Regions from separate parts of the Mesorhizobium salmacidum genome, predicted to be linked through region 1. Evidence: predicted binding sites of a transcription regulator. Region 1 holds the regulator's gene; each other region holds the start of a gene.
What was found. The regulator PhoB, encoded in region 1, activates phosphate uptake and scavenging genes when phosphate is short. The targets are predictions, from matches to a motif close to TGTCATNNANCTGTCAT.
Positions count from the first base shown of each region.

Region 1 (7,641 bases):
ACAACACGGTCCAAGGGCGCCCCGCCACGGTCATCTTGCGGGTGACCAGCAGCCGGTCTCCTAAGGATGAAGCCGGTGGCGTCTCCGAGCGGAACAACAGATTGTCGCTGTTTACCGCTCCGTCATAGATCTCTGTGTTGACCGGCAGCAGCGGCGCGCGGCTCAGCGCGATCTGGAACAGATCCCGGGCGCGGAAGGCGGCATAGAGAAAGCCGGCGGTCGAGGTGCGCGATGCGTTGATGACCTCCGGCGCCGTTTCGACGTTGAGCCGCACGAAGACCAGGAAGCCGGTGAAGGTCTGCGCGGCACCCGTGCCCTGGCCGAGCTGCACCAGCCCGCTTGCATGCTGTTGGTCGTCGGCCATCGCCTTTTCGATCGCCGCGCGCCGCACCGGCTCGCTGAACATGTCGTAGCCGATGCTGGCCTGGTTGGACGGATCCAGCGGCTCGAAAAGCGCAATCGGCGTGCGCCAGGGCTGCGTCGTATCCGGATAGACCGGATGGCTGGCGCCGAAATCGTGGAGGATGTCGCGTTCGACCGTTTTCTCGTCGCCCGTCTTGACCAGCCGCAGGAAGCCGATGCCGCGCAGGCCGCCGAAATTGCTGTCGAGATCCAGCGCCTTGAAGAAGGCCTTGAACTCGTTCTGGGAAATATCGCCGTTGCGGGCGTCGAACAGGGCCTGCGTCGAGCGCAGCAGCGACAGATGCAGGTCGATGCGGCTCTCGATCCGATTGAGGGCGTCATCGGCCGCCCCTTCGAACTTGATGCGGGCGGCTTCCTGCGTCGCGAAATAAGCGAATCCCGCCATGGTCATGCTGATCAATGCAACGGCAATGAACGCGACGATTGGAAAAAGCTTCTTCAACGGATGATGCGGTCCACGATCAAACAGGACCTTTATGGGCAAGTCGCCGGGCCAACACAATGGTCAGGCCAAGCCATCGTGATCACTGGCATATCATGTGAACGGCAACGGGGCGTGCCAGAACAGCCTGGCCGGCCTCAGGCGGCGATCTTCAGCGCACCCGGCCCCGGTATGGCACCTGGAGGACATTTACCCAGGATGATCATGCCCAGCACCTCGTCCTGGGTGACATCCGTGGTGCGTGCCGTGCCGACGACCTGGCCGTTCTTCATCACGCAGACCCGGTCGGCAAGCTCGAACACGTCGTGGATGTCGTGGCTGATCAGGAAGATGCCGATGCCCTCGGACTTGAGCTGCCTGACCAGTTCGCCGACCTGTGCCGTTTCCTGGGGCCCGAGTGCCGCCGTCGGCTCGTCCATGATCAGGATGCGGGCGTTGAACAGGATGGCGCGTGCGATCGCCACCGACTGGCGCTGTCCGCCCGACAGTTTGATCACCGGTTCCTTGAAACGCTGGAAGCGAGGATTGAGCCGCCCCATCACCTTGCGCGCCTCGGCCTCCATGGCGACGTCGTCGAGCGTGCCCCAGACGGTCATCAGCTCGCGGCCGAGGAACAGATTGGCGGCGGCATCGACATTGTCTGCCAACGCCAGCGTCTGGTAGATTGTCTCGATCCCGTATTTCTTGGCCTCGCGCGGGTTGGAGATCGGTGCCTCCTCGCCATTGACGAATATCTGGCCGGAGTCGCGCTTGTAGGCGCCGGACAGTATCTTGATCAGCGTCGACTTGCCGGCGCCGTTGTGGCCGAGCAGCGCCACGACCTCGCCGGGGAAAAGATCGATCGAGGCATCGTCGACGGCACGGATGCCGCCGAATGCGATCGAGATATTACGCATGTCGACCAGCGCGGTGGCTGCAGGAGCAGTCTTGTCAATCACGGCGATGCCTCCCTAAACGCGCTTGCGGTAAACGGTGTCGAGCCACACCGCGATGACCAGCACGGCGCCGACGACAATGCTCTGCAGCGGCGAATCGACGCCGAGCAGCACCATGCCCGACTGCAGCGACTGCATCAGCAACGCGCCGAGCATGGCGCCGATGATCGTTCCCGAGCCGCCGGCAAGCGACGTGCCGCCGATGACGGCCGCGGCAATGACGAGCAGTTCATCCAATGTTCCAAGCACATTGGTGGCCGAGTTCTGCCGGGCCGACGAAATGGCGGCGGCAATCGTGGCCAGCACGCCCATGATCATGAACACCTTCATGGTGATCCAGCGCGTGTTGATGCCGGCGAGGTTGGCCGCTTCCGGATTGCCGCCGATGGCAAAGACATAACGGCCGAAACGGGTGCGTTTTGTGATGAAGGTCATGACCAGACCGACGGCGACGGCCATCAGTACCGGTATGGCGATGCCGTGGGCGATGAATAGCCCGCCCTCCGGCACGGTGATGTTGTTGGCGGCCGCGTACCGGTTCACGATGCCGATCGGCCACGGATAGGAGTTGGCCAGCCACACCGCGCCCATGATGACGGCACAGGTGACGACGCCGAGCAGCGTCTCGGCCCAGATCGGCCGCAGCGGGAAGCGGAACCGCTTTCGTTGCACCCGCCCGTTGAACAGCGCAAACACGACGGCCAGGCAGGCGACGATGCCTACGACCCAGCTCCAGGTCGCACCGATCGATCCGGCCGGTCCGCCGCCCATCAACTGGAAGGTGGCGTCGAGCGGTGCCACCGTCTGGCCGCTGGTGACCCACCAGGCGGCACCGCGCCAGACCAGCAGGCCGCCCAGCGTGACGATGAAGGCCGGCACTTCGAGATAGGCGATGACGAAGCCCTGGAAGGCGCCGATCAACAGGCCGAGCGCCAGGCCGATGACCAGTGCCAGCACCCAGATCCATGGATTGCCGAGTTCAAGCCCCACGAACCGGACCAGGAAGTGCACCTGGGCAAAGCCCATGACCATGCCGATCAGGCCCTCGGCGGAACCGACGGACAGGTCGATGTTGCGCATGACGATGACCAGCACCATGCCGCAGGCCATGATTGCGACCGCGGACGTCTGCACCGACAGATTCCACAGATTGCGCGGCGTCAGAAACGTGCGGCTGTCGAAATCGAACGGATTGACGCCAAGACGCAAGCTCGAAATCACATGCAGCGCGACCCAGATCAGCAGCAGGGCGCCGATCATGCCGAGCATACGGGTGTCGATCTCGGTCGCTTTCAGGAACCGGGCAACCGCGCCGAGTTCCGAGGCGCGCGCGGTATCGGCCTGCAGGTTGGACGTCGTGTCGGTCATGATTTCCTCCAACCGGCTGGCCGTCTGACGCGGATGCCGAACCAGCCTAGAAGCTATCCGCGCGATGCGGAAACACAAATCTTTTTGAGAAAACGCCGCGGCTTGGGGGCCGCGGCGCCTTCATTCTTCAAGCGGTCAAACTCAGTTGCAGGCCGCGACGCTGCCGGCGGCGACGCCCGCGCAGACTTCGTCCTTATTGATCCAGCCGGCGTCGATGACGAGGTTGAGATTGTCCTTGGTGATGGCGACCGGGGTCAGGAACAGCGACTTGACGGTGTTGCCGCCAGGCGTCGTGAAGTCCTTCGCGCCGGCGATGTCGGTCATCTTCTTGCCGTCGGCGAGCTGCGAGGCGATCTCGGCGGCGTTCTTGCCGAGTTCACGCGCATCCTTCCACACCGACACGGTCTGGGTGCCGAGCGCGATGCGGTTGAGCGCGGCGTGGTCGCCGTCCTGGCCAGAGACCGGCACGGTGCCGGCGAGCCCCTGCGCCGTCAGCGCCGCGACGACTCCGCCGGCGGTGCCGTCATTGGCCGCGACCACGGCGTCGACCTTATTGTCGTTGGCGGTGAGGAACTGCTCCATGTTCTTCTGGGCGTTGGCGGGCAGCCAGCCGTCCGTATAGGCTTCGCCGACATTCTTGATCTTGCCGCTGTCGATGGCTTCCTTCAGCACTTCCATCGAGCCCGAGAACAGGAAGTCGGCATTCGGATCGGCACCCGAGCCCTTGATGAAGACGTAATTGCCTTCAGGCTTCACCTTGAACACCTCGCGGGCCTGCATGCGGCCGACTTCCTTGTTGTCGAAGGTCAGGTAGAAGACGTCCTTGTTCTCGATCAGGCGGTCATAGCCGACGACCGGAATGCCCTCGTCGAGCGCCTTCTGCACCGCCGGGCCGATGGCCGAAGCATCCTGCGCAAGGATGATCAGCGAATTGGCGCCCTGCGAAATCAGGCTTTCGACATCGGTCAGCTGCTTGCCGGGATTGGACTGCGCATCGGCGGAAATGTACTTGTCGCCCGCGGCCTCGATCGCCTTCTTCATGGCGGCCTCGTCGGTCTTCCAGCGCTCTTCCTGGAAATTCGACCACGAAACGCCGATGACCTTGTCCTTCGCCTGCGCCACCGACGCCAGCGTCAGCGACATGGCGACACCCGCCAGGATGGCGACTGTGAATCTCTTCATGATATATCCTCCCTGCGCCGCGTATGGCGCGACCAAACTGGCCCGAAGGCCCGCACAAAGGCCCTATTTTTTCGAGCCTCGAAAAAACACTGATCCATCGTCGGAACACTGTCAACATCGATCCTGATGGATTTTGAGGTGCCGGGAAGCTTTTTTCGAGTCCCGCAATAAATAAATGACAGCTCCTGCCGCATCTGCCAGTATTCGGCCCATTGCCGGAGAGGTTCGAGGGGGTGTCAAGAACCGCGGCGACGGGGAGGATGTGGGAAGCATGTCGGTCGGAATCCGCCACGACGATCTGCGCCGGCGCAACCGCGCCATGGTGATTGCAGCCGTGCGTCAGGGTGGTCAGCCCTCGCGCACCGAGATCGCCGCCACCACCGGCCTCAGCCACTCGACCATCTCGGCAATATCAGCCGACCTGATCGGCGAGGGTATCCTGACCGAAGGCAAGCCGAACGAGGCTGGTTCATTGAAACGCGGCCGGCCGCAGGTCGGTCTTGGCCTCAACCCCGAGGCCGCGGCTGTGATGACCGTGGTGCTGTCGCTGAATTTCCTGTCCGTCGCCGTCATCGATTATTCCGGCCAGGTGGTCGCCGAGGAACAGCGCCGGCTGGACACGCTGACCATGTCGCGCGAGGCGCTGATCGGCGAATGCACGGCAATAGTGCGGCGGCGCCTCGAGGACCCCGATCTCGACGTCCGCAGTATTGCCCGCATCGCGCTGGCGATCCAGGGCATCACCGACACCGAAGCGCGTGCGATGCTGTGGTCGCCGATCACGCCGCAGACGGACATTCCCTTCGCCGACATACTTGAAGCCGAGTTCGGCATCCCCGCCACCATGGAGAACGACTGCAACATGATGGCGGTGGCGCTGCGCTGGCGCGACCCCGAACGCTACCGCGACGACTTCATCGCCATCCTGCTCTCGCACGGCATCGGCATGGGCCTGGTGCTGAAGGGCGAGCTGTTCACCGGCACGCATTCATCGGGAGGCGAGTTCGGCCACATGATCCATCGCCCGGGAGGCGCGCTCTGCCGCTGCGGACGGCGCGGCTGCGTCGAGGCCTATGCCGGCAACTACGCCATCTGGCGCAACGCCAGGCAGCTTGGCGAGGACGCCGAACCGGTCGCAGATGTCAGCGATGCGCAGATGCGGACACTCGCCGCGACGGCAAGGGAGAAAGACGGACCGGAGCGCGAAGCCTATCGCAAGGCCGGCGAGGCGCTGGGCTATGGACTGGGCAGCCTGTTCGCGCTGATCGATCCCGCACCCGTCGCCATGGTCGGCGTCAGCGCCGCCGCCTTCGACCTGATCGAGCCGGCCTTGCGCGAGGCCATCGCCCAGACCGCCGGCGGCCAGCATTCGGAATCGATTTCCTTCGACACCGAGCCGAACGAGCTGCCGCTCATCCGCGAAGGTTGCGCCATGCGCGCATTGACCTTCGTCGACCAGGAGATTTTCGCGCCGGGCGTGCTGGCGAGGCCCGGCGTTTCGGGCAAGAATGTAGCCTGATTTCAGTCTTCGCGGATCGCGTAGCCCGCGCCGCGAATGGTGCGGATCACGTCCGGCATGCGGCCGTTGTTGACCGCCTTGCGCAGCCGGCCGACATGCACGTCCACGGTGCGTTCATCGATGTAGATCGTCTCGCCCCAGACATTGTCGAGCAACTGGCTGCGCGAGAACACGCGGCCGGGATGGCGCATCATGAATTCCAGCAGGCGGAACTCGGTCGGTCCGAGCCGGATCTCGCTCTTCTTGCGATAGACCCGGTGCGATTCCCGGTCGAGCACGATGTCGCCGACCTTGAGCACGCTGGACAGCACTTCCGGCTTGGCGCGGCGCAGCAGCGCCTTGACCCGGGCCATGAATTCCGGTGTCGAGAACGGCTTGACCAGATAGTCGTCGGCACCGGTCGAGAGGCCGCGCACACGGTCGCTCTCCTCGCCGCGCGCCGTCAGCATGATGATCGGCAGCCTCTCGGTCTCGGGCCGCATTCGCAGGCGCCGACAGAGTTCGATGCCGGAAACCGCCGGCACCATCCAGTCGAGCACCAGGAGGTCGGGCACGTTCTCCTGGAGGCGGATCTCGGCTTCGTCGCCGCGTGTCACCACCTCGACCTGGTAGCCTTCCGATTCCAGATTGTAGCGGAGGAGCACGCCGAGCGGCTCCTCGTCCTCCACCACCATGATGCGTGGCGCGATCATCGATTGATCATCCCTGCCGTCAAGCCGCCGGCACCGACATCGCCGTCTCGTCCTGCTTCGGACGGTTGGCGGGCAGTTGCGTGCCGGTCAGCACATAATATGCATTCTCGGCAATGTTGGTCACGTGGTCGCCGATGCGTTCGAGATTCTTGGCGCAGAACAAAAGATGCGTGCAAGCCGTGATGTTGCGCGGATCTTCCATCATGTAGGTCAGGAGTTCGCGGAACACCGATGTGTATTTGACATCGATGCGTTCGTCGTCATTCCTGAGCTTGGCGAGTGCGGCGGCATCGCCGGCCGCATATTCCTCGACCACGCCCTGCACCTGGATCAGCACCAGCTGCGCCATGGAGTCGATCGAATGCGACAGGTCGCGCGGCGTGGCGGAGAGGCCGACGGAGCCGACGCGCTTGGCGATGTTCTTGGCAAGGTCGCCGATGCGCTCGAGATCGCCCGCCATCCGGATCGAGCCGACGACATGACGCAGATCGTCGGCCATCGGCTGACGCTTGGCGATGAGGGTGATGGCGCGGTCGTCGAGTTCGCGCTGGCGCGCGTCCATGATGGCGTCGTCGGAGACGACGCGCTGTGCCAGCGCGTTGTCGGAATTCAGCAGCGCCTTGGTGGCGCCGCCGACCATCGTGCCGGCGAGATCGCCCATGTCACTGATCAGCCTGCTGATCTGTCCGAGATCCTCGTCGAAGGCTGCGACTGTATGTTCGGCCATGATCCTGGTCCTCGTATGCGTGATATCAGCCGAAGCGGCCGGTGATGTAGTCCTGCGTGCGCTTCTCGCGAGGCGACGTGAAGATCTTCTCGGTCTTGTCGAATTCGACCAGTTCGCCCAGATACATGAAAGCCGTCTGGCGTGACACGCGCGCCGCCTGCTGCATATTGTGGGTGACGATGACGATCGTGTAGTCGGCCTGCAACTCGTCGATCAGTTCCTCGATCTTGGCGGTCGACAGCGGATCGAGCGCCGAGGCCGGCTCGTCGAGCAGGATGACCTCCGGCTTCACCGCCACGGTGCGGGCGATGCAAAGACGCTGCTGCTGGCCGCCCGACAGGCTGAGGCCGCTG
Region 1 covers NZ_JAPYKS010000004.1:302,134-309,774, reverse strand. The annotation lists gene O7A60_RS07910 (CHASE domain-containing protein) at 1-865, opposite strand, end outside; gene O7A60_RS07905 (ATP-binding cassette domain-containing protein) at 1,003-1,761, opposite strand; gene O7A60_RS07900 (sugar ABC transporter permease) at 1,816-3,168, opposite strand; gene xylF (D-xylose ABC transporter substrate-binding protein) at 3,310-4,350, opposite strand; gene O7A60_RS07890 (ROK family protein) at 4,622-5,869, shown strand; gene phoB (phosphate regulon transcriptional regulator PhoB) at 5,872-6,561, opposite strand; gene phoU (phosphate signaling complex protein PhoU) at 6,581-7,288, opposite strand; gene pstB (phosphate ABC transporter ATP-binding protein PstB) at 7,314-7,641, opposite strand, start outside.

Region 2 (7,641 bases), on a different contig from region 1:
TTCGGCGAAACCTCCGAGGCGATGTATCTGACCCAGGGCTATGTCTACAAGACCGCCCAGGCGGCGGAAGCCCGCTTCAAGGGCGAAGAGCCTGGCTTCATCTATTCGCGTTACGCCAACCCGACCGTCGACATGTTCGAAAAGCGCATGTGCGCGCTGGAAGGCGCCGAGGACGCGCGCGCCACTGCGTCGGGCATGGCGGCGGTGACGGCGGCGCTGCTGTGCAGCGTCAAGGCCGGCGACCATATAGTGGCGGCGCGCGCGCTGTTCGGCTCCTGCCGCTGGGTGGTCGAGACGCTGGCGCCGCGCTATGGCATCGAGGCGACTTTGGTCGACGGCACCGACATTGCCAATTGGGAAAAGGCGGTCAGGCCGAACACCAAGCTGTTCTTCCTGGAAAGCCCGACCAATCCGACGCTGGAAGTCGTCGACATCGCGGCCGTTGCCTCGCTTGCCAACTCGATCGGCGCGCGGCTTGTCGTCGACAACGTCTTCGCCACGCCGCTGCAGCAGAAGCCGTTGCAGCTTGGCGCGCACATCGTCGTCTACTCGGCCACCAAGCACATTGACGGCCAGGGCCGCTGTCTGGGCGGCGTCATCCTGTCGGACAAGAAGTGGATCGACGAAAACCTGCACGACTATTTCCGCCACACCGGCCCCAGCCTGTCGCCGTTCAATGCCTGGACCTTGCTGAAGGGCCTCGAGACGCTGCCGCTGCGCGTGCGCCAGCAGACGGAAAGCGCCGGCAGGATCGCCGACTTCCTGGCCGAGCAGCCGCAGATCGCCCGCGTCATCTATCCCGGCCGCGCCGACCACCCGCAGGCTGATATCGTCAAGAAGCAGATGTCGGGCGGTTCGACTCTGATTTGCCTCGACGTCAAGGGTGGCAAGCCGGCGGCCTTCGCCCTGCAGAACGCCCTCGACATCGTGCTGATCTCGAACAATCTCGGCGATGCCAAGAGCCTGATCACCCATCCCGCGACGACGACGCACAAGAATTTGAGCGACGAGGCCCGCGCCGAACTCGGCATCGGGCCTGGCACGCTCAGGCTGTCTGTCGGCCTGGAGGACGCCGACGACCTGCTGGAAGACATCGCGCAGGCTTTGCAGGCCGCTAGATAAGCTGCTTAGGAGCGTCGTCCGCGGCGATCAGGCGCGCGACGGCGTCTCCTCCAATTCGGCCGCCTTGGTGCGGATGATCATGGCATTGCCGCGCCAGTCGACGGCGCCGCCGAGCCAGCCGCGCGCCCAGATGAACGGGAGCATCACGTCGCGCGCGATCATCGCCGCGACCGTGCGCGGCGACAGATGCCAGCCCTTGGACAAGGCCAGCGCGCATTCCGGAAGGTAGAAGGCGGCCAACACGGCAATCGCGGTTGCCCAGAGGCTGACGCCCGCGCTCGCCGCCGCAACCAGCGCCAGTGCGAGAGGCACCGCTGCGCCGGTCAGGAGTTCCGGCGCGAAGAACAGCGGAAAGGTGACGCGGCGCAGGCGCGCCCAGCGGGCCTGGCGCGACCAGATCTCGCCAACGGTACGCTGGCCGAGCGGCTGCTCGAAGGGCGCCGCAACGAGATTGACGCGCAGGCCGAGGCCGTTGACCAGCTTGGTGGCGGCGGCGTCCTCGGCGATCTCGGCGGCCAGCGCGCGAATGCCGCCATTGGCGTTCAGCATCGGCTTGTTCCACAGCATGCTCTTGCCCTGGGCAAAGCCGAGGCCGAGCGCCTCGCCGGCATACTGCCAGCGGGCCTGCAATGTGTTGAGGAAGGCGCATTCGACATCGGCCCAGAAACCCTCGGGTCGCGAACCGATCGGCGTCGAGCAGACAAGACCGGTGTCGGGCCGCCATGCCGCCATCATGTGCTCGACATAGTCCCTCGGCATCAAGACGTTGGAATCGGCAAGGATGACCCAGCTGTGGCGCGCCGCTTCCCAGCCCTTGACGCAATTGTTGAGCTTTGGATTGGCGCTGACACGGTCGTCACCGATCAGCAGCCGGGCCGGCACCTTGGAAAACCGGGCAATCGCCCTGTTTATCAGTTTGACCACCGGGTCGTCGGCATGGGCGACGCAGAAGATTAGCTCATAATGTGGCCAGTCGAGCGCGAAGGTGCGTTCCAGCGTTTCATGCGTGAATGCCTCGACGCCACGCGACGGGACGACGATCGATACCGGTTGCGACTTGCCGGCGGGCGGGGCGATCGTGCCGCGCCGTTTCAGCCGTGAGGCGGCGAGCGAAATGCTGGCGGCGTTTGAAAGGATGAGAGCGGTCGAAAGCGAGGCGGCTATGAAGGTGAGTTCCATCGAGATCTGGTCACTCCGGAAAGGCGGCCCGCATCATGCTCGTTTTCAACAGTTCGACAGAGCGCCGAGTCGCCCGGTTCGTGCACACCACCATTGTCGTGTGTCACTTAAATGACATTCTTTGCCGGCACCTGCGGTTCAAGGCCAGGCGCGACAAGACGCGCACGTTGACCTGCTCACCGGGAGCGTCGAAAATCGTCGGATTGTTTGGAGCCGCTCATGTACCGCGCCGTGACGCGCAACATCGAAGTGCAGGTCAGGCCGTTCTATCTCAAGGACCGTTCGGATCCCTCGGAGAACCGCTATGTCTGGGGCTATCAGATAACGATCGACAACCAGTCGGACGAGTTCGTGCAGTTGTTGTCGCGCTACTGGCACATCACCGATGGTGCCGGCCGGGTCGAGGAAGTGCGCGGGCCGGGCGTTGTCGGCGACCAGCCGGAGCTCAATCCCGGCGACAGCTATCAATATACGTCCGGCTGCCCGCTCTCGACACCGTCCGGGATCATGGTCGGACGCTACACGATGCGCAACAAGCGCGGCGAGACGTTCGACATCGCAATCCCCGCCTTCTCGCTCGATCTGCCGGGGACAAGGCGCACGGTGAACTGAGCACCGGCGGTCGCGCTGGCCCTCATCCGCCTGCCGGCACCTTCTCCCCGTGAACGGGGAGAAGGAAAGATAGCTCACTGAGCGGCAAATTCCGCCGGATCGAAGTCGTACTGCGTCGAGCAGAACTCGCAGGCGACGTGGATGCCGCCATCCTCGGTGCTGTCCTTGATCTCCTGCGCGGAGAAGCCTTCGAGGATGCCGCGGATCTTGTCCCGGGAGCATGAGCACTGATCGGCGACGGGAACGCCGCCGAAGACGCGCACGCCATGCTCGTGGAACAAGCGGTAGAGCAGCCGCTCGGCGCCGATGGTCGGGTCGATCAACTCGGTCGGCTCGATGGTGCCGAGCAAGGCCAGCAACTCCTGCCAGGAATTGTCTGTGGGATCATGGATCTCCTCGCGCGGATCGCCATCCCCACCCGGCAGGTCCGGAATGCGCATGCGCTCGGGCGATTGCGGCAGGAACTGCGCCAGGATGCCGCCGGCGCGCCACTGCTCGCGCGCACCGCCGACACCGGGCGTCAGCAGCTTGGCAACCGAGAGCCTGAGGTCGGTCGGGATCTGTTCCGACTGGCGGAAATAGGTGCGCGCCGCCTCTTCCAGCGTCTCGCCGTCGAGCTGGACGATACCCTGATAGCGCTGCGTATGGGCGCCCTGGTCGATGGTCAGTGCCAGCACGCCGCTGCCAAGCAGCGTTTGCTGCGAGGTCTCGCCGGCCGCGATCAGTGCCTCCAGCCGGTCGGCGTCGAAACGCGCATAGGCGCGCAGCGCCGAGGGCGTGGAAAAGTCCGCGACCAGCATGTCGACAGGCCCATCGGTACGGGTCTGCAGGATGAACTTGCCTTCGAACTTGAGCGAGGTGCCGAGCAGCACCGTCAGCACACAGGCTTCCGCCAGCAGGCGGGCGACCGGCTCGGGATAGTCATGGCGGCCAAGGATGGCGTCGAGCATCGGCCCGAGCTGGACCGTGCGGCCACGCACGTCGAGCGGACCGACTTCAAAGGGAACGACGTGATCGTCACCGGCGTAGCCGAACTCGCCGAGTTTGGGGTGATGTTCAGTCACTTGATGGCTTTCCAACATGACAAAGCTCCAGGGCGCGGCCATGCGGCCCTGGTGGGCACATGCGTCCAAACGCGCTTGATTTGCGTGATGCGGCGCAGATAGGCATCGCGCCCCCGCAGATCAAGCGCCCAGGCACTTCAGGCGCCCAGGCATTTCAGGCGCCCAGGCACTTCAGGCACCCAAGAGACTTCAAGCACCGAGGCACCAGGCGAGCACGGCCTTCTGGGCGTGGAGCCGGTTCTCGGCCTCGTCGAACACCACCGAATGCGGCCCGTCGATGACCTCGTCGGTCACCTCCTCGCCGCGATGGGCCGGCAGGCAATGCATGAACAGGGCATCGGGCTTTGCCCTGGCCATCAGCGCTGCATTCACCTGATAGGGCGAGAAGACATTGTGGCCGCGAGCACGGTGTTCCTGGCCCATCGACACCCAGCAGTCGGTGACGATGCAGTCGGCCTGGTCGACGGCTTCCTCGGGCGAGCGGGTGAAATGCAGCTTGCCGCCATGCGCCCTGGACCAGTCGATATGCTTCTGCGCCGGTTCGCTGCCTTCGGGCACGGCGACGTTGAGATTGAAGCGGAACCGTGCCGAGGCCTCGAGCAGCGAGTGCAGCACATTGTTGCCGTCGCCGGTCCAGGCGATCGTCTTGCCAGCCACCGGCCCGCGATGCTCCTCGAAAGTCATGATGTCGGCCATCAGCTGGCAGGGATGGGTGTCGTCGGTCAGGCCGTTGATCACCGGAACGGTCGCGTTCTCGGTCAGCTCCAGCAGCCGCTCATGCGAGGTGGTGCGGATCATGATCGCATCGACGTAGCGCGACAGCACCTTGGCGGTATCGGCGATGGTCTCGGAGCGGCCTAGCTGCATCTCGGTGCCAGTCAACATGATGGTCTCGCCGCCAAGCTGGCGCATGCCGACGTCGAAAGAAACGCGCGTGCGCGTCGATGGTTTGTCGAAGATCATCGCCAGCACCTTGCCTTCGAGCGGCTTGGTCCGTTCACCGGCCTTGAGACGCGCCTTTCGCGTCACCGCGTCATCCAGCATGAAGCGCAAATCGCCTTCGGAAACGGTGGAGAGATCAGTGAAATGGCGGACTGACATCAGGAATGGTTCCGGATTACTTCGCGGCGGCGGAGGCCATGGCCTCCGACAGGCCCTTGGCGCCAGCGCGGATGCGGTTGAGCGCTTCGTGAATCTCGGCATCGGTGACGGTGAGCGGTGGCAGCAGGCGAATGACGTTGTCGCCGGCCGGAACGGCCAGCAAATGCTGGTCGCGCAGCGCCATGTTCACCTTGCCGTTGGGCATCGCGCATTTGAGGCCGAGCATCAGCCCGGTGCCCCTGATATCCTCGACAATTTCGGGGAATTCGTCAGCTATTGACGCGAGCCCCTGCTTCATCAGCAGCGCCTTGCGCTGGACATCCTCGAGAAAACCATCTTCCAGCACCACGTCGAGCACGGCGTTGCCGACCGCCATGGCCAGCGGATTACCGCCGAATGTGGTGCCGTGCACGCCGGCGGTCATGCCGACGGTCGCCTCGTCGGTGGCAAGGCAGGCGCCCATCGGGAAACCGCCGCCAATGCCCTTGGCGATTGCCATGATGTCGGGCGTCACACCCGACCATTCATGCGCGAACAGCTTGCCGGTACGGCCGATGCCGCACTGGACCTCGTCATAGATCAACAACAGACCGTGCTGTTCGCAGAGCTGCCGCAGCCGCTTCAGCGACTGTGTCGGCACCGGACGGATACCGCCCTCGCCTTGCACCGGCTCGATCAGGATCGCGGCGGTCTCCGGCGTGATCGCCTTTTCAGCGGCGTCGATGTCGTCGAAACCGACCTGGTCGAAGCCTTCGACCTTGGGTCCGAAGCCTTCGAGGTATTTGTACTGGCCGCCAGCCGCGATGGTCGCCAGCGTGCGGCCATGGAAGGCGCCTTCGAAGGTGATGACGCGGAAGCGCTCGGGATGGCCTTTGACGAAGTGGTAGCGCCGCGCCGTCTTGATCGCGCATTCCAGCGCTTCGGCGCCGGAATTGGTGAAGAACACCTTGTCGGCGAAGGTGGCATCGGCCAGCCGCTCGCCAAGCTTGCTCTGCCCCGGGATTTCATAGAGATTGGAGACGTGCCAGAGTTTCGCCGCCTGTTCGGTGAGGGCCGCGACCAGATGCGGATGACCGTGGCCAAGCGAATTGACCGCTATACCGCCAGCGAAATCGAGATATCGCTCGCCCTTGTCGGTAACCAGCCAGGTGCCTTCCCCATGGTCGAAGGCCAGGGGTGCGCGAGCAAAGGTCTCGTAAAGCGCCGAACCGCTCATTATATGCGTCTCCGGTACCGGAAAATCAAAAAAGCCGCCAAAGCGGCGGCCTTCTGCGGCTTATCGTGTTTTTCGGCCATGAAGTCAACGAAAACGTCGCGTAGTGGCGCGCGGCAAGCCCCCTGACGCGACGCCGGCTCATGAGCGACCGGGCAAGTTGGGGAAAACCGAAAAAACCGATTCGTGTTGCACTTGGGACTCTTGTCACCGAGTCAGCGCATAGAGTAGTTGTAGTCGAGAAATAACTAGATTTCGTGCGGCGGACCTAATCACCAGATATATGTGGTGTCTGCCCCAGCAGTTGTGCTGGGTCGGGAATGGATTCTGATTGCCGCACGCTTGTAAGGAGCGCGGTCATGAACTGGACTGACGAGCGGGTAGAACTCTTGAGAAAACTGTGGTCGGAGGGTCTGAGCGCAAGCCAGATTGCTGCGCAGCTTGGAGGGGTCAGCCGCAACGCGGTCATCGGCAAGGTGCACCGGCTGAAGCTGTCGGGCCGTGGCCGCGCAACGGCCACGCCGGCACGCCAGAAAAAGGCATCGCAAGGCTCCTCCGTCCAGAAGTCGGTGGCGCGCGCCGCGAGCACGGCACGCCATGTCACGACTTCGATCGGCGCAACGGCCCTTCAGACGCAATTCGACGCCGAACCCGTGGCAAGGCACTACATCCGCCCGGTCGAGAACGTCGTGGTACCGATCTCACGGCATCTGCAGCTCGTCGAACTGACCGAGCGCACCTGCAAATGGCCGAACGGCGATCCGCTTTCGGAGGACTTCAATTTCTGCGGCAACGAAGCCGCCGAAACCGGTCCCTACTGCAAATACCATGCCCGCGTGGCGTTCCAGCCAGCGGCGGAGCGGCGGCGGAATCGCTGAGCGAATAGCGAATAGCGAATAGCGAATAGCGAATAGCGAATAGCGAATAGGCACTGATTGAGCTTCCGCGAGGGAGCAATGCAGTTTTTCCCCTATTCGCTACTCCCTATTCGCTATTCGCTCTTTTACAGCCACCCATTCTTCCTGAACCGCCAGTACAGGAAGCAGCAGATCAGCGCGATGGTGGCCAGCACCATCGGGTAGCCATATTCCATCTTCAGCTCCGGCATGTCGGTAAAGTTCATGCCGTAGATGCCCGCGAAGGCGGTTGGCACCGCCAGGATGGCCGCCCAGGAGGCGAGTTTCTTGGAGATCGCCGTTTCCTGGCTTTGACCGACCAGAAGACTGGCCTCGAAGGCGAAGGCAAGTACCTCGCGCAGGCTGTCGATCTTCTCCTGGACGGTACGGATATGATCCGTCACGTCGCGGAACAGCGGGTGCATGGCCGAATGGATCTGTGGCAGCTCGGCGC
Region 2 covers NZ_JAPYKS010000006.1:262,017-269,657, reverse strand. The annotation lists gene O7A60_RS10985 (O-succinylhomoserine sulfhydrylase) at 1-1,122, shown strand, start outside; gene O7A60_RS10980 (ceramide glucosyltransferase) at 1,150-2,301, opposite strand; gene apaG (Co2+/Mg2+ efflux protein ApaG) at 2,521-2,913, shown strand; gene O7A60_RS10970 (Hsp33 family molecular chaperone) at 2,988-4,019, opposite strand; gene argF (ornithine carbamoyltransferase) at 4,167-5,078, opposite strand; gene O7A60_RS10960 (aspartate aminotransferase family protein) at 5,095-6,294, opposite strand; gene O7A60_RS10955 (GcrA family cell cycle regulator) at 6,651-7,169, shown strand; gene O7A60_RS10950 (magnesium and cobalt transport protein CorA) at 7,295-7,641, opposite strand, start outside.
Region 2: a site for PhoB is predicted at 2,402-2,418, ahead of O7A60_RS10980 (ceramide glucosyltransferase). Genes of this name have one in related genera too.

Region 3 (7,641 bases), on a different contig from region 1:
AATTTGCCATCCGATGCGCCGGCGACCGACGCCAACCGCACCACGCCCGGCAAGGAAGCCTGGATGGTGATGGTTCAGGTCTGCACCCATCTGGGCTGTATTCCGCTCGGCCAGGAAGGCGATTTCGGCGGCTGGTTCTGCCCGTGCCATGGCTCGCAATACGACACTGCCGGCCGCATCCGCAAAGGCCCGGCGCCGGAGAATATGGCGATTCCGGTATTCAAGTTCGTTTCCGACACCAAACTCCTTATCGGTTGAGGCAGGGGATATTTCGATGAGCGAGGGACACTCGACCTATACGCCGAAGACCGGTATCGAACGCTGGTTCGACGCCCGCATGCCGCTGCCCAGGATGGTCTATGACAGCTTCATCGCCTATCCGGTGCCGCGCAACCTGAACTATATGTGGACCTTCGGCGGCATCCTGGCGATCATGCTGGTGGCGCAGATCCTGACCGGCATCGTGCTGGCCATGCACTATACGGCCGATACCAATCTCGCCTTCGGTTCGGTCGAGAAGATCATGCGCGACGTGAATTCGGGATGGCTGTTGCGCTACATGCATGCCAACGGCGCCTCGTTCTTCTTCATCGCCGTCTACCTGCACATCTTCCGCGGTCTCTATTACGGCTCCTACAAGGCGCCGCGCGAGCTTCTGTGGATCCTCGGCTGCATCATCTACCTCCTGATGATGGCGACCGGCTTCATGGGCTATGTGCTGCCATGGGGGCAGATGAGCTTCTGGGGCGCCACCGTCATCACCGGCTTCTTCAGCGCCATTCCGCTGGTCGGCGACTGGATCCAGCAGCTGCTGCTCGGCGGCTTCGCCGTCGACAATCCGACGCTGAACCGCTTCTTCGCGCTGCATTACCTGCTGCCGTTCATGATCGCCGGCGTCGTGGTGCTGCATGTCTGGGCGCTGCACGTCGTCGGCCAGTCGAACCCGACCGGCATCGAGGTCAAGTCGAAGACCGACACCGTCGCCTTCACCCCCTACGCGACCATCAAGGACGCGTTCGGCATGATCGTGTTCCTGTTCGTCTTCGCCTATTTCGTCTTCTACCTGCCGAACTATCTCGGCCATCCGGACAACTACACGGTCGCCAACCCGCTGAAGACCCCGGCCCATATCGTTCCGGAATGGTACTTCCTGCCGTTCTACGCGATCCTGCGCGCCATCACCTTCAACGTCGGGCCGATCAATTCCAAGCTCGGCGGCGTGCTGTGCATGTTCGGTGCCATCGTCATGCTGTTCCTGGTGCCGTGGCTCGATACCTCCAAGGTGCGCTCGGCGGTCTACCGGCCCTGGTACAAGCTGTTCTTTTGGCTGTTCGTGGCCGATGCCATCCTGCTGGGCTGGCTGGGCTCGCAGCCGGCGGAAGGCAGCTATGTGTTCATGGCGCAGATGGCGACGCTGTTCTACTTCGCCTTCTTCCTCATCATCCTGCCGGTTCTTGGCCTGATCGAGACACCGCGCAGGCTGCCGAACTCGATCACCGAGGCGGTGCTCGAAAAGAACAAGGATGGCAGCGGACATCCGGTGGGCGCCACCGCAGCACCTGAGACCAAGGGCTGAGCGGTAGAGAATCTAAGGGGATTTGGCATGAAGAAGATTCTCACCTCGCTGGCGCTGATCGGCCTTGTGGCCGCCGGCACCGGAGTAGCAGGCACTTGGGCGTTAGCGGCTGAAGAAGCGCACAACGCGGCGGCACCGACGCATTTCCCGATCAACGAGCCGAAGGAAATGAACTGGAGCTTCACCGGCCCGTTAGGCACCTATGACAAGGCGCAGCTGCAGCGCGGCCTGAAGGTCTACAAGGAAGTTTGCTCGGCCTGCCATTCGATGAACCTGGTGGCGTTCCGCACGCTGTCGGACCTCGGCTATAGCGACGCGCAGATCAAGACGCTGTCAGCCGAATACACCATCCACGACGGCCCCAACGATGCCGGCGACATGTTCGACCGTCCCGGCAAGCCGTCCGATCATTTCCCGGCGCCGTTCGCCAATGAGGAAGCCGCCGCTGCCTCCAATGGCGGCGCGGCGCCGCCGGATATGTCGCTGCTGGCAAAGGCGCGCGGCGTCGAGCGCGGCTTCCCGCAATTCGTCTTCGACATCTTCACCCAGTATGATGCCGGTGGTCCCGACTACATCCATTCGCTGCTGACCGGCTACGACCAGACGCCCCCGGCCGGAATGGTCATCCCGGAAGGCACGCACTACAACCCGTATTTCATGTCGGGCGTGTCGCTGAAGATGCCCAAGCCGCTCTCCGACGGCCAGGTGACCTATGACGACGGTTCGCCGCAGACCATCGACCAGTATTCCCGCGACGTGGCTGCCTTCCTGACATGGGCGGCCGAGCCGCACATGGAAGACCGCAAGAAGATGGGCTTCCGCGTGCTGGTGTTCCTGCTTCTGTTCGGCGCCCTGGTCTACATGACCAAGCGCAAGGTGTGGGAAGCCGTCGCGCATTGAGCGATGCCGCAGTCTGAAATTCAAGAAACGGGCGCCGCGAGGCGCCCTTTTCTGCTTTTGCGGTGGATTGCGCCGTCACGTCTCGGCGGTGTCACATGGCCGTCACCACACATCGCGATCCTGCGGCGCTCTCATCAAAGGATCACGCCCATGAAAAGATACGCATCGCTAGCGGCAGGCCTGCTGCTGCTCGTCGTTGGTTCCACGGCCCGCGCCGAAGACGCAAAGCCCTTCATCACCAACAAGGACGTCGACCTGACGATGATCCTACCGCCGCCGCCGGCAAATGATTCGGCCGAGACCAAGGCCGAGTTTGGCGAGGTGCTGACCATGCAAGTCACGCGCACACCTGAAATGGAAGCCCGCGCCATCGCCGATGCCGAGGAAAACGTCTGGCGGTTCGCCGACGTCATGGGACCGAATTTCAACAAGGACAAGCTGCCGAAATTCAGCGCCTTCTTCGATCGCGTGGTGGAGACCGAAGGCGCCGTCGTCGATCCGGCGAAGGACGTCTGGAAGCGCCCGCGTCCGCACCAGCTCAGCGACCTCGTGAAGCCGGTGGTGAAGCTGTCGAGCTCCGGTTCCTGGCCGTCGGGCCATGCGACCGTCGGCACGATGATGGGCATCATCCTGTCCGACATGGTTCCGGAAAGGCGTGCCCAGATCATGGCGCGCGCGGCCGAGTTCGCCCATAACCGCATCGTCGGCGGCATCCACTATCCGTCCGACGTCGAGATGGGCAAGATTTCCGGCAGCGTCATCGCCGCGGTCTTGCTCAACCGCGATGACTTCAAGGTCGAGTACGAAGTGGCCAGGGCGGAGCTTCGTTCCGATCTCGGCATGTAAGACCGGCCGATAGGCTCTGTTCGAGCGGGGCGCCTTCGGGCGCCCTTTTTCGTGTCGGCCACGGCCTGGGCCCACGGCAAGGAAATCGCCTGGCATCGCTGCCAAATCCTTTGCCGGATGCGCTTGTCTCGACCGTCACATCGCGCTAGCCGTTGTCGGCCGCGCCGGGTTACGATCGGCCCCCGCGCCGTTTCGCTTCTGTCAGCTGGATCATCCGGAGCCGCTTCATGAAATCCTCGCTCGAAGACACGCTGCTGGCGTCGATCCGAACCATCCCGGACTATCCCAGGCCCGGCATCCTGTTTCGCGACATCACCACGCTGCTCGGCAACGCACGCGCTTTCCGCCGCGCCATCGACGAGCTGGTGCATCCCTATGCCGGGCAGAAGATCGACAAGATCGCCGGCATCGAAGCGCGCGGCTTCATCCTGGGCGGCGCCGTCGCCCACCAGCTCTCGGCCGGCTTCGTACCGATCCGCAAGAAGGGCAAGCTGCCTTATGAGACCGTGCGCGTCGCCTACAGCCTGGAATACGGGCTGGACGAGATGGAAATGCACAAGGACGGCGTCGCGCCCGGCGAGAAGGTGATCCTGGTCGACGATCTGATCGCCACCGGCGGCACGGCGGAAGCGGCGGTCAAGCTGCTGCGCCAGATCGGGGCGGATATTCTCGCCGCCTGCTTTGTCATCGACCTGCCGGATCTGGGCGGGCGCGCGAAGCTCGAAGCGCTCGGCGTGCCGGTGCGGACGCTGATCGGGTTCGAGGGGCATTGAGGGGTCGAGTCTTTTCCTTCTCCCACAAGGGGAGAAGGAAGAGACGCCTCACCCAACCCTCACCAGCACCGCACTTTCGAATTCCAGCACCTTGCCGCCGGTCGAATCGGAGGCCTCGCAGAGCAGCGCCAGCAACCGCCAGCCGGGGCGGGACGCGATGGGGCGGTGGGAAAGCGCCGTGCGCGTGAAGGTGATGGTTTGCCCGGCGTAGACGGGCTTCAGCCATTTCAGGTTCTTGAATCCGGGCGAGGGGCCGAATTCGGGCACCGGGCCGTCCCAGCCTTCGGCGTCCAGGCGGGTCTCCAGATTCAGTTTCATCCAGGTGGCCGCGGTGTGCCAGCCGGAGGCGCAGAGCCCGCCAAGCACGCTCTTTCTCGCCGCCTCCTCGTCGATATGAAAAATCTGCGGGTCGTATTTGCGGGCGAACGCCTTGATCGCCTCGGGTTCGAAAGTGTGCGAACCGAGTGTGACGGACGTGCCGATGCGGAAGAATTCATCCAGCGTCATGACGCATTCCCGGCGGCATCGCGCGTCAGGAACATGACGGAATTCTGGAGCTCGAAGACGCTTTCGCCGCGCTGGTTGACAAGTTCGCTGCGCATGGTCACGAAACCGAGCTGCGGCTTCGACTTCGACAGGCGGCTGGCCAGAACCACGAGGTTGCCCCGCAGCGTATCGCCGGCGAGCACCGGCTTCTTCCATTTGACCTGATCGACGCCGGGCGCGCCCTGACAGGTGGAGTCCAGCAGGAAGGCATCGCACAGCATACGCATGAACATGGCGCAGGTGTGCCAACCCGAAGCCGAGAGGCCACCGAGAATGCTGGCCTTGCCGGCCTCCTCGTCGAGATGCATCGGCTGGGCGTCGAACTCGCTGGCGAATTCGATGATCTCGGCCGCGCTCACCTGTTTGGTGCCGAGCTCGAACGAGGCCCCCTCGACGAAGTCCTCATACGCCCATGTCTTTCCGGTCATGGTCTGCAAATCCGTTGTAGAATGCGCGATCCCTTTGGATCGGCAAACCCGGATGCAGGCCGCGGGCGGTTTGGTCAAGCCCTTTCTGGTGAGCCAGCCGGCGCGATCGGGCCCGCGGCGTCGGTCAGAGCCTGCCGCCGCGCCTCCGATCGCGCCGACGAGCATGGAGCACGACAGGTCCGGTTTCGTTTTCGCAACGGGCGCTACGCGAGATCGTCAACCGAGACATTGAGAGCGGCGGCGATGCGCTTGATCGTGTCGAAGGTACCGTCGCGGGTGCCCGTCTCAATCTGCGAGAGATAGCCTGCGCTGATCTCTGTCTTTTCAGCGAGGTCGCGAGCCGACATCCCGCGATGCTCGCGCCAGACGCGGATTTTATTCTCGCCCTCCAGGATGCGGTTGACGACGGCGGCCGGGATAAGCTCTTCCTCGCCGGCAGCGATCTTTTGCTTGATCCGATCGTAGGTTTGAATGTCGGCCGAGTCCTCCGCCGCTTCAACAAGGCTCTCGTAATCGGCGAGTGGCAGAATAGCCATACGATCCCCGTTCGGCGTGGTAATGATGGTGGGCTTGTTCATGTCCTCAGTCCTCGTAGACAGCCCGCGACAACCATGCCGCAGGGATGGTGCTGTCCAACCGAGGGGCGGGTCGTTCTACAGCGACCTCCTCAGGTGTTGAACTTGAACATCATGACGTCGCCGTCCTGGACGACGTATTCCTTGCCTTCATCGCGTGCCTTGCCGGCTTCCTTGGCCGCCACTTCGCCGCCCAGCGTGACGAAGTCGTTGTAGGCGATGGTCTGGGCGCGGATGAAGCCGCGTTCGAAGTCGGTGTGGATGACGCCGGCGGCCTGTGGGGCCTTGTCGCCCTTGTGGATGGTCCAGGCGCGCGTTTCCTTCGGCCCGGCGGTGAAATAGGTGATCAAATGCAACAGGTCGTAGCCGGCGCGGATGACCTTGTTCAGGCCAGGCTCGTCGAGCCCAAGCGAGGACAGGAACTCCATCTCCTCCTCATCCGAGAGCTGGGCGACTTCGGCCTCGATCGCGGCCGAGATCACCACGGTGCCGGCGCCCTGCGCGGTGGCCATCTTCTCCACGGCCCTGGTGTGCTCGTTGCCGGTCGCGGCATCGACCTCGGCGACGTTGCAGACATAGAGCACGGGATGCGAGGTCAAGAGGTTCAGGCCCTGCAGGATGCGCAGGTCCTCCGCCGAAATCCCCTTGAGCAGGATGCGGGTCGGCTTGCCGGCCTGCAGCAGCTCGAGTGCCGCCTCCATCATCGGCAATACGGTCGTCGCTTCCTTGTCCTTGCTGCCCGCGCGCTTGCGGATCTGGACGATGCGGCGCTCGATGCTGTCGAGGTCGGCGAGCATCAGCTCGGTCTCGACCGTCTCGGCGTCGGCGACAGGGTCGATGCGGCCCTCGACATGGGTGATGTCGTCATCCTCGAAGCAGCGCAGCACATGCACGATGGCGTCGACCTCGCGGATGTTGGCGAGGAACTGGTTGCCCAGCCCTTCGCCTTTGGAGGCGCCGCGCACCAGGCCGGCAATGTCGACGAAGGAGATGCGCGTCGGGATGATCTCCTTCGACTTGGCGACCTCGGCGATCTTCTGCAGGCGCGGATCGGGCACCGCCACCTCGCCGGTGTTCGGTTCTATGGTGCAGAAGGGATAATTGGCGGCCTGCGCGGCGGCCGTCCTCGTCAGCGCGTTGAAAAGCGTCGACTTGCCGACATTGGGCAAGCCAACGATGCCGCATTTGAAACCCATTTTGTCCGGTCCTATCGGGAAAAAGCGAAATTTGATGAGGGCTATGGGCGATAGGGGTTAGGAACGTCAAGCCCTGTAAGGCCACATGCGCCTACGCTTCAGTCCTTGTTGCCGAAGAGTTTCTTCAGCATGGCGGCCATCGGGCCGGTCTCGGGCAGTTTGGCGGGCGCCTGCTGGGGGCGGGCCTGGCGGACATGGCTTTGCTGTTTCGGGCTTTGCTGTTTCGGGCTCGACTGCTTCTGCGCCGGCTTTTCCGGATCGACGCCCGCCTTACCCTGGACGGCAAGGGCGGCCTTGTTCATGAAGCCGGATTCGTCGCCCTTGACGATCATCGCCGCATTGTCGGCGATCGCGTCGAGCAGCGGGTCGAGCCAGTCGCGGTCGGCCTTGGGGAAATCGCCGAGCACATGATGCTGGACCATTTCCTTGACGCCGGGATGGCCGACGCCGATGCGCACGCGCCGATAGGCGTTGCCGACATGGCCGTCGATCGAGCGGATGCCGTTGTGGCCGCCGGCGCCGCCGCCGGTCTTGATACGCAGTTTGCCTTCGGCAAGATCGATCTCGTCATAGAAGACGGTGAGGGCGGAAAGGTCGAGCTTGTAGAAGCGCAGCGCTTCGCCGACGGACTGGCCGGACAGGTTCATGAAGGTCTGTGGCTTGATCAGGATGATCTTTTCGCCGCCGAGCGTGCCTTCGGAAATCAGGCCCTGGAACTTCTTCGACCAGGGCGAAAAGGAATGGCGGCGGGCGATAGCGTCCGCCGCCATGAAGCCGACATTGTGCCGGTTTTCAGCGTAT
Region 3 covers NZ_JAPYKS010000005.1:25,280-32,920, reverse strand. The annotation lists gene petA (ubiquinol-cytochrome c reductase iron-sulfur subunit) at 1-258, shown strand, start outside; gene O7A60_RS08365 (cytochrome b) at 275-1,576, shown strand; gene O7A60_RS08360 (cytochrome c1) at 1,604-2,476, shown strand; gene O7A60_RS08355 (acid phosphatase) at 2,627-3,322, shown strand; gene O7A60_RS08350 (adenine phosphoribosyltransferase) at 3,550-4,095, shown strand; gene O7A60_RS08345 (MaoC family dehydratase) at 4,144-4,602, opposite strand; gene O7A60_RS08340 (MaoC family dehydratase) at 4,599-5,069, opposite strand; gene O7A60_RS08335 (helix-turn-helix transcriptional regulator) at 5,273-5,647, opposite strand; gene ychF (redox-regulated ATPase YchF) at 5,737-6,840, opposite strand; gene pth (aminoacyl-tRNA hydrolase) at 6,939-7,641, opposite strand, start outside.
Region 3: a site for PhoB is predicted at 2,566-2,582, ahead of O7A60_RS08355 (acid phosphatase). Genes of this name have one in related genera too.

Region 4 (7,641 bases), on a different contig from region 1:
GGGCACGCGCGCCAGCGGCCGGTGAACCGCCAGACCGACAAGCATCACCAGGATGAAAGCGGCCAGCGCGCCCATGCTGGCGTAAAATGTCTGTCCATGCGCGGCGCCGACGGCGATGACGATGAACACCACCTCGACGCCCTCGAGCAGCACCGCCTTGAAGGAGGCCAGTCCGGCGAGGTAGTCGGCGCGCCGGTCGGCGGCCTGCCGGTGCAGCGCCGCTGTTTCCTTGGCGAAGGCCGCCTCCTCGTCATGCAGGGCGATAACGCCGACGCTGCGCAGAATGGCCTTTCGCAGCCAGCGCATGCCGAACAGGATCAGCAGCACCCCGACAGCGAACTGCAGCGTCGTGATCGGCACCAGCGCCAGCAGCGGCCCGAACGCCAGCACCAGGGCCGCCAGCAGCGCCAGCGCCAGCGCGGCGCCCGTCAGTGCCGGACGCCAGCTGCGTGTGACCCCGACGGCCAGCACGATGGTGAAGGCTTCGACGACCTCGACCAGGGAGGCGAGAAATGCCGCCGTGATCGTCGAGAGGATGGGTGTCAGTGTCTGCATCAAGGCTTCCTGTCTGGCTCGATCCTGATTCCCAGGGCGAATTCCAGATCGTAATCCAGAATCACCCTAGGCGGCCAGCAGCCCAAAGCGTTCCGGCGGCAGCGCAAGCAAACGGGTGAAGCGGGCCCGGCTCTAGATCAGGCCCGACATGTCGGAAAAGGCCATCGCCTTGCGCAGCAGCTCGGCGAAGCGCTCGCCGGCCACCTCGCGCGGGCCGCTATTGTCGATCGACGTGACGCCCGGACCGGACAAGGTCACATTGGCGCTGCGCGCCAGCCGCGCCAGCACTTCGCCGCGCGACTCGCGGCCGCGCATCGCCAGCCGTTCCGCCAGCACCTCGGGCGAAGCGGTGATCTCGACGATTGCCAGATTGGCATAGCGTTCGCGCAAGGTGGGGATGATCGCGCGCGACACGTTGGCCACGGCGACGTGGCCATTGGAGACGGACCAGTCGACATCGGCAGGCAGGCCATAGCGCAGGCCATGCGCTTCCCAGGAGATGGCGAAGGCGCCGTCGGCATCGGCCTCGGCGAAGGCGGCGTCGGCCAGCGTATCGTGATCCTCGCTCGCCGCATCGCTCGGCCTGGTGATGACGCGGCGCACGAACTCCAGCTGCGTCTCGTCGGCGAAAAGCGCCTTGGCATAACCGATCACCGTGTCCTTGCCGGCACCGCTCGGGCCCACGACAGCGACAAAGACGCCGTGACGGATCGGAAAGGTTTCGGCGGACAGTTCGCGCTCGATCAAGGCCGACACCATCATGCCACCCGGCGTCCCTGCCGCCAGACGGTGCGTACGACCGGAACATGATCGTCGACGCGCACGCGCACCAGATCGGCGCGACGTCCCTGCTCGATGACGCCGCGGTCGTCAAGGCCGACGGCCCGCGCCGGGTTCTTCGAAACCATGGCGACGGCCTGCGGCAGCGAAATGCCTTCGACCATGTCACCGAGGAAGAAGGCCGACTGGATCAGGCTGAAGGGGATGTAATCGGAGGATAGGATGTCGAGCAGACCGTCGCTGGCCAAGGTGCGGGCCGAGACATTGCCCGAATGCGAGGCGCCGCGCATGACATTGGGCGCGCCCATCAGCACGCCGAGCCCGGCGGCCTTCGAGGCCCGCGCCGCTTCCTCGGTGGTCGGGAACTCGGCCACCCGCACGCCCTGCTCGATGGCCTCGTCGACATGGGCCGACGTGGCGTCGTCGTGGCTGGCGAGCACGATGCCGCGCTCCTGGCAGGCGGCGGCGATGTAAACACGGTTCGGCCCCGAATTCTGCGCCGATTCGGTCATCCGCTTCTCGCAGAATTTCTGGAAGTCGCGATCCGAGAGTTTCAGCTTGCGCTGGTAGTAGTAGGCATAGGTTTCCAGATTGACGAACTGGCGCTGGCCTGGCGCATGGTCCATCAGCGATGCCAGCCTGACCCGCTCGTCGCCGTCGAAATCGGCGAATGCCTTGAGGCAATCCGGCGCTGAAACCTCGCAGCGAAGATGCAGGAAGTGATCGGCCCGCAGACGATCCTGCGCGACGCTGTCCTCGATCGCATCCGCCAGCTTGCGGATGTCGTCCAATGTCAGGTCGGCGTCTTCGTCCATGCCGACGCGGACCGCGTCGAGCACGGTGGTGATGCCGGCGGTCGCCACCTGCGCGTCATGGGCAAGCACCGCGGCGATCGGGTTCCAGCGCACTTTCGGCCGCGGCGCGTAATGGCCTTCGAGATGATCAGTGTGGAGTTCGACCAGCCCGGGAATGATATAGTCGCCGCCCATGTCCTCGCCGATGCGGCCAGTGCCAGCATCGATGCCGGCGATAAAGCCGTCGCGCAGCACCAGTGAACCCTCGACGATCTCGTCGGCAAGAACGATGCGGGCGTTGGAAAGAACAGTTTCGACGGTCATTGCGGGTAGTCCTTGGTTCTTGCAGTCGGGTTCGTTCAGGCGATTTTCCGGGCCGGGCGGCGTCCAAGCCCGTGCTGGGAAAGCGCCATGAACGGCGCACCGGGTTCGGGTTCGACAAACAATGTCAGCGCATCCACCAGCACGGGCTGGCGCAACACATCGGCGAAAAGGCTGTCGATCGCCGCGCGCAGGCGAGGGCTTTCCTGCGGTCCGGCCCGGCCGGACAGGGTCATGTGGAAGCGGAAGGTCTCGAAGACATAGGGATATCCCCATTGGCAGAGATTGCGAAACTCGGCCGGCTTCAGCGAATCCGGACTGCGCCGCTCGATCTCGGCCTCGCTCAACGGCGCCCGAAACCGGTCGAAATCGCGCACGACGTCGTCGGCGAAGCGGTTGAGCGGAGGCAGCGGACCATCCGGCACAAGCGCGAAGAAGCCGTCGATCTGGCTGACGACAAGGCGCGGGATCGTCACGACAGGCGTTGCTTCGGCAAAACGGTCGAGCGCCGCGCGCAGCGAAGCCTCGGTCTCGGTGGCAGCCAGGTGGAAGGGCGCTTTCAGCGTGGCGTGGAAACCATAGCGGCGGGCCGAAGCGGTGTGGAAGGCCACTTCCGCCGCAGACAACTCGGTAACGGCCTCAACAGGCCTGGTCGCGGCACCGAACGGGTCGCGGCCCAGCCAGTTGGCGGCGATTCGCGCCAGCGGCTCGTCCTGCCGGGGAGTGAAATAAATGGCATAACGCATGGGAAGTCCTCGTTAAAGCGCGCCGCGTTTGAAGTGAGGGTGCGACGCGCTTTAAGTCTTCATTTGGTGCATGTCGTCGTCCCAAAACCGCTACGCACTTTTGGGCGACATGCACTGGAACCGTTGCCATAGGTGATTTCCATGACGGATTGACGAAGCTTTGAAGGGTTTTCGAAGGCAAATCGACCCTCAGGGTCGTTAGCCGACGATTTGTCAAAGCTGGACCAATAGGTTCAGCCGGAAACGCAGAACGGTCAGGCCTTCATCAACCATTCGTGCTCGGGCGCATTGTGGAATTTCCACGTCCGCTTCGGCCCGGCCATCACATTGAGATAATAGAGGTCATAGCCGTGGCAGGCGGCACAGGGATGATAGCCCCTGGGCACCAGCACCACGTCGCCGTCCTCGATCGCCATGGCTTCGTCCAGCGCGCGCCGGCCATCCTTGTCGGCGTCGGTATAGACGCGCTGGAAGGCAAAGCCCTGCGGCGGGTTGAGGCGGTGGTAGTAGGTCTCCTCGAGATAGGATTCAGCGGGCAGGTTGTCCTGGTCGTGCTTGTGCGGCGGGTAGCTCGACGTGTGGCCGCCGGGCGTGATGACCTCGACCACCAGCAATGAGTCGGCGGGCTGGCCTTCCGGCAGGATGTTGGTGACGTAGCGCGTGTTGGTGCCCTTGCCCCGCACCTCCTGGCCGAGATCGTCCGGTCCGATCACCCGGACCGGCAGGCCGCCGCCAAGGCCGGGTGCCGAGCACACGCCAAGTTCCAGCTCGGTATCGGCCGTCACCGACCAGTCCGATCCCTGCGGCACGTAGACGGACCACGGCTTGCCCTCGAAAGGCGACATGCGCTCGCCGAGCAGGCCGAGATCCTTGCCGGCGGCTGTCGCGGTACCCTTGCCGGTCACGAACACCAGGCAGACTTCACGGTCGTCCGTCTTTCCCGAGGCGCTTTCGCCTGGTTTCAGCCGATGCAGGTCGAAACCGACATAAGTCCAGCCGGCGCTTTTCGGCGTCACATGCGCGACGCGGCCATGGCCCTTGTCGGCTTTGACGAGCAGTTTGGACATTTTGTCTCTCCTGTTCCAGTGGCTTGATGGGTTGCAGCTTGTCCAGGCCGACGATTTCACCGGTTGTCCAAAAGGATCATCGCAGACGCCTCAGATTGGCCGAGGCGCTGCAAGCTAATCGCCTACGCGACCAGTCACTCCTTCGGTTCGGGCTCGGCCTCTTTTTCTTCAGCCGGCTTGTAGAGATAAAAAAACTGCCAGGCGCCGTAGCCGGCGAAACCGAGCGCGATCACACCCCAGAACGGCGTGCCGGAAGCGAATTCGATCACCGACCAGATCAGGCAGACCGCGACGACGGCGACGCGCCGCCAAAGCGGGCGGAAGAACGGGTGTTCATAATCTTTCATCGCGCCATCCGTAACTCAGCAATCTGCCTCAGATAGACCGCGCGGCACCGTGAATCCAGCCTTCAGGCACTCGGAAAGCCTTGTGTCTCGACGGTGTAGCCGGCATCCGTCATCACCCGCATCAGCTCCTTGTAGCCGACCTCAGCCATCTTGAGCGGCGGGTTCTTCCTGGGATCCTGCTCGGCCTCGACCACGAACCAGCCTTCATAGCCATGATCCGCGAAGCGCTGCACGATGGCGCCAAAATCGAGCGAACCATCGCCCGGCACGGTGAAGGCGCCGAGCGCCACGGCGTCGAGGAAGGATTGCTTCGTACGGTCGAGCTTGTCGATCACATCCATGCGCACGTCCTTCACATGGACATGGCTGATGCGCTTGTGATGGTTGTCGATGGCGCGCAGCACGTCGCCGCCGGCAAACGCGAGGTGTCCGGCATCGAGCAGCAGCGGGATGCCTTCGCCGGAATGGCGCATGAAGGCATCGAGCTCCGGCTCCGTCTCGACCACAGCCGCCATGTGATGGTGATAGGAAAGCGGCATGCCTTGCTCGGCACACCATTCTCCGAATTCCGTCAGGCGCCGCGCGTAGGCTTTCATCTCATCACTGGTGAGCTTCGGCTTGGTGGCGAGCGGCTTGGATCGGTCGCCCTGGATCGAGCGGCCGACCTCGCCATAGACGATGCAAGGCGCATCGACCGCCTTGAACAGGTCGATCATCGGCTGGATGCGGTCCTTGTTGGCAGCCATCTCCTCGTCGACCAGCGTGCCCGAGAACCAGCCGCCGCAGAGCGTCACGTCGGCGGCCTTCAGGATCGGCAGCATGACGGCGGGATCGTTGGGGAAGCGGCGGCCCATCTCCATGCCTGTAAAGCCGGCCGAGCGCGATTGGCGCAAGCATTCCTCCAGCGACACGTCATCGCTGAGTTCGGCAAGATCGTCGTTCCACCATGCAATGGGGGACATGCCCAGTTTGGCTTTCAAGTCGTCACTCCGGTGCTAAAACAGTTTCTTGTTCGTTGGAGCCGCCCTCATCCGCCTGCCGGCACCTTCTCCCGGTAAACGGGAGAAGGGAGGAGCCTCGGCGCCGACATCAATCGCCGATGGTCTGCATCTGCCGTTTCTCATCATAGACCTTGCGCGCCGCGTTGACCTGGCTGCGGGCGGACACTTCCGGCACCGCCACGTCCCACCAATGGCCGCCGGCATCGGTGGAAACCAGCGGATCGGTGTCGATGACCAGCACGGTGGTGCGGTCGTTCTTCTTGGCCTTCTGCAGCGCGTTTTCCAGCTCGGCGATGGACGGCACCTTCTCGGCGATCGCCCCCATGCTCGCCGCGTGCGCGGCGAAGTCGATGTCGGGCAAAATATCATGGCGCGAGTCCTTCAGGAGATTGTTGAAGTTGGCGCCACCGGTCGCCATCTGCAGCCGGTTGATGCAGCCAAAACCCCTGTTGTCGAGCAGCACGATGGTGAGCTTGAGGCCAAGCATCACCGAGGTGGCGATCTCGGAATTCAGCATCAGATAGGAGCCGTCGCCGATCATGACCACGACCTCATCATCGGGCTTGGCCATCTTGGTGCCGAGCCCGCCGGCGATTTCGTAGCCCATGGTCGAGAAGCCGTATTCGGCATGGTAGGACCCGGGCGCGCCCGCTTGCCAGAGCTTGTGCAATTCGCCGGGAAGGCCGCCTGCCGCGTGCAGCAGCGTCACGCCGGAGCCCATGGCGCGCTGCACGGCGCCGATCACCTGCGCATCGGAGGGGAAAGCGGCATTGGTCGAGGCCGTCACCTTGGCCGCATCGGCCTGCCAGGCTTTCTTGCCGGTGGCAGCATTGTCGGTCCAGGCCTCAGGCGCCTTCCAGCCTTGCAGCGCGGCGGCGAGTTCGGCGAGCCCTTCGGCCGCGTCGGCGACCAGCGGGAGCGCCCGGTGTTTGCCGGCATCGAAAGGCTGCACGTTGAGCCCGATGATGGTCTTGCCCGAATTCTTGAACAGCGCCCACGAGCCGGTGGTGAAATCCTGCAGCCGCGTGCCGATGGCGAGCACCACATCGGCCTCTTCCGCCAGCCGGTTGGCGGCCGAGGTGCCGGTGACGCCAACCGCCGCCATGTTGAGCTTGTGATCGTCCGGCAGCGAGGACTTGCCGCCTTGCGTCTCGCAGACCGGAATGCCCGCGCCTTGCGCGAATTTGGCCAGTTCATCGGAGGCCTGCGAATAGAGAACGCCGCCGCCGGCGATGATCAGTGGCTTCCTGGCGCCCTTGAGTGCCGCGACGGCGCCCGCCAGTTCGCCGCGGTCCGGACGCGGCCGCCGCTGGCGCCAGACCCGCTCGGCAAAGAAGCTCTCGGGATAGTGATAGGCCTCGGCCTGTACATCCTGGCAGAGCGACAGCGTCACCGGGCCGCAATCGGCCGGGTCGGTCAGCACCTGCATGGCGCGATTGAGCGCCGGGACAATCTGTTCCGGCCGCGTGATGCGGTCGAAATAGCGCGACACCGGCCGGAAGCAGTCGTTGACCGTCGCCGTGCCGTCGGAAAAATCCTCGGCCTGCTGCAGCACGGGGTCTGGAATGCGGTTGGCGAAGACATCGCCCGGCAAAAAAAGGACGGGCAACCTGTTTACATGGGCAAGTGCTGCCGCCGTCACCATGTTCAGCGCGCCGGGGCCGATCGAAGAGGTCGCGGCCATGAAGCGACGGCGGAAATTGGCCTTGCCATAGGCGATCGCCGCATGCGCCATCGCCTGTTCGTTATGGGCGCGGAAGGTCGGCAGTTGGTCGCGCACCTGATAGAGCGCCTCGCCGATGCCGGCGACATTGCCATGGCCGAAGATCGCCCAGACGCCACCAAAAATCGGCACCTTTTTGCCGTCGATCTCGGTCATCTGGCGGGACAGGAAGCGGGTCAGCGCCTGCGCCATCGTCAGGCGGATTGTCTTGGTCATATCGGTTTTTCCTCCGCAGTCCTTACGCAGCGCCTTGTTATGCCGCCTTGCGGCCGCGCGCGGCAAGCCACGCTTCGGTCAGTTGTTCGAA
Region 4 covers NZ_JAPYKS010000001.1:362,578-370,218, forward strand. The annotation lists gene O7A60_RS01835 (COG4280 domain-containing protein) at 1-555, opposite strand, end outside; gene phnN (phosphonate metabolism protein/1,5-bisphosphokinase (PRPP-forming) PhnN) at 688-1,317, opposite strand; gene O7A60_RS01845 (alpha-D-ribose 1-methylphosphonate 5-triphosphate diphosphatase) at 1,314-2,453, opposite strand; gene O7A60_RS01850 (DUF1045 domain-containing protein) at 2,489-3,196, opposite strand; gene iolB (5-deoxy-glucuronate isomerase) at 3,451-4,263, opposite strand; gene O7A60_RS01860 (hypothetical protein) at 4,398-4,610, opposite strand; gene iolE (myo-inosose-2 dehydratase) at 4,673-5,590, opposite strand; gene iolD (3D-(3,5/4)-trihydroxycyclohexane-1,2-dione acylhydrolase (decyclizing)) at 5,700-7,550, opposite strand; gene O7A60_RS01875 (bifunctional 5-dehydro-2-deoxygluconokinase/5-dehydro-2-deoxyphosphogluconate aldolase) at 7,588-7,641, opposite strand, start outside.
Region 4: a site for PhoB is predicted at 3,338-3,354, ahead of O7A60_RS01850 (DUF1045 domain-containing protein). Genes of this name have one in related genera too.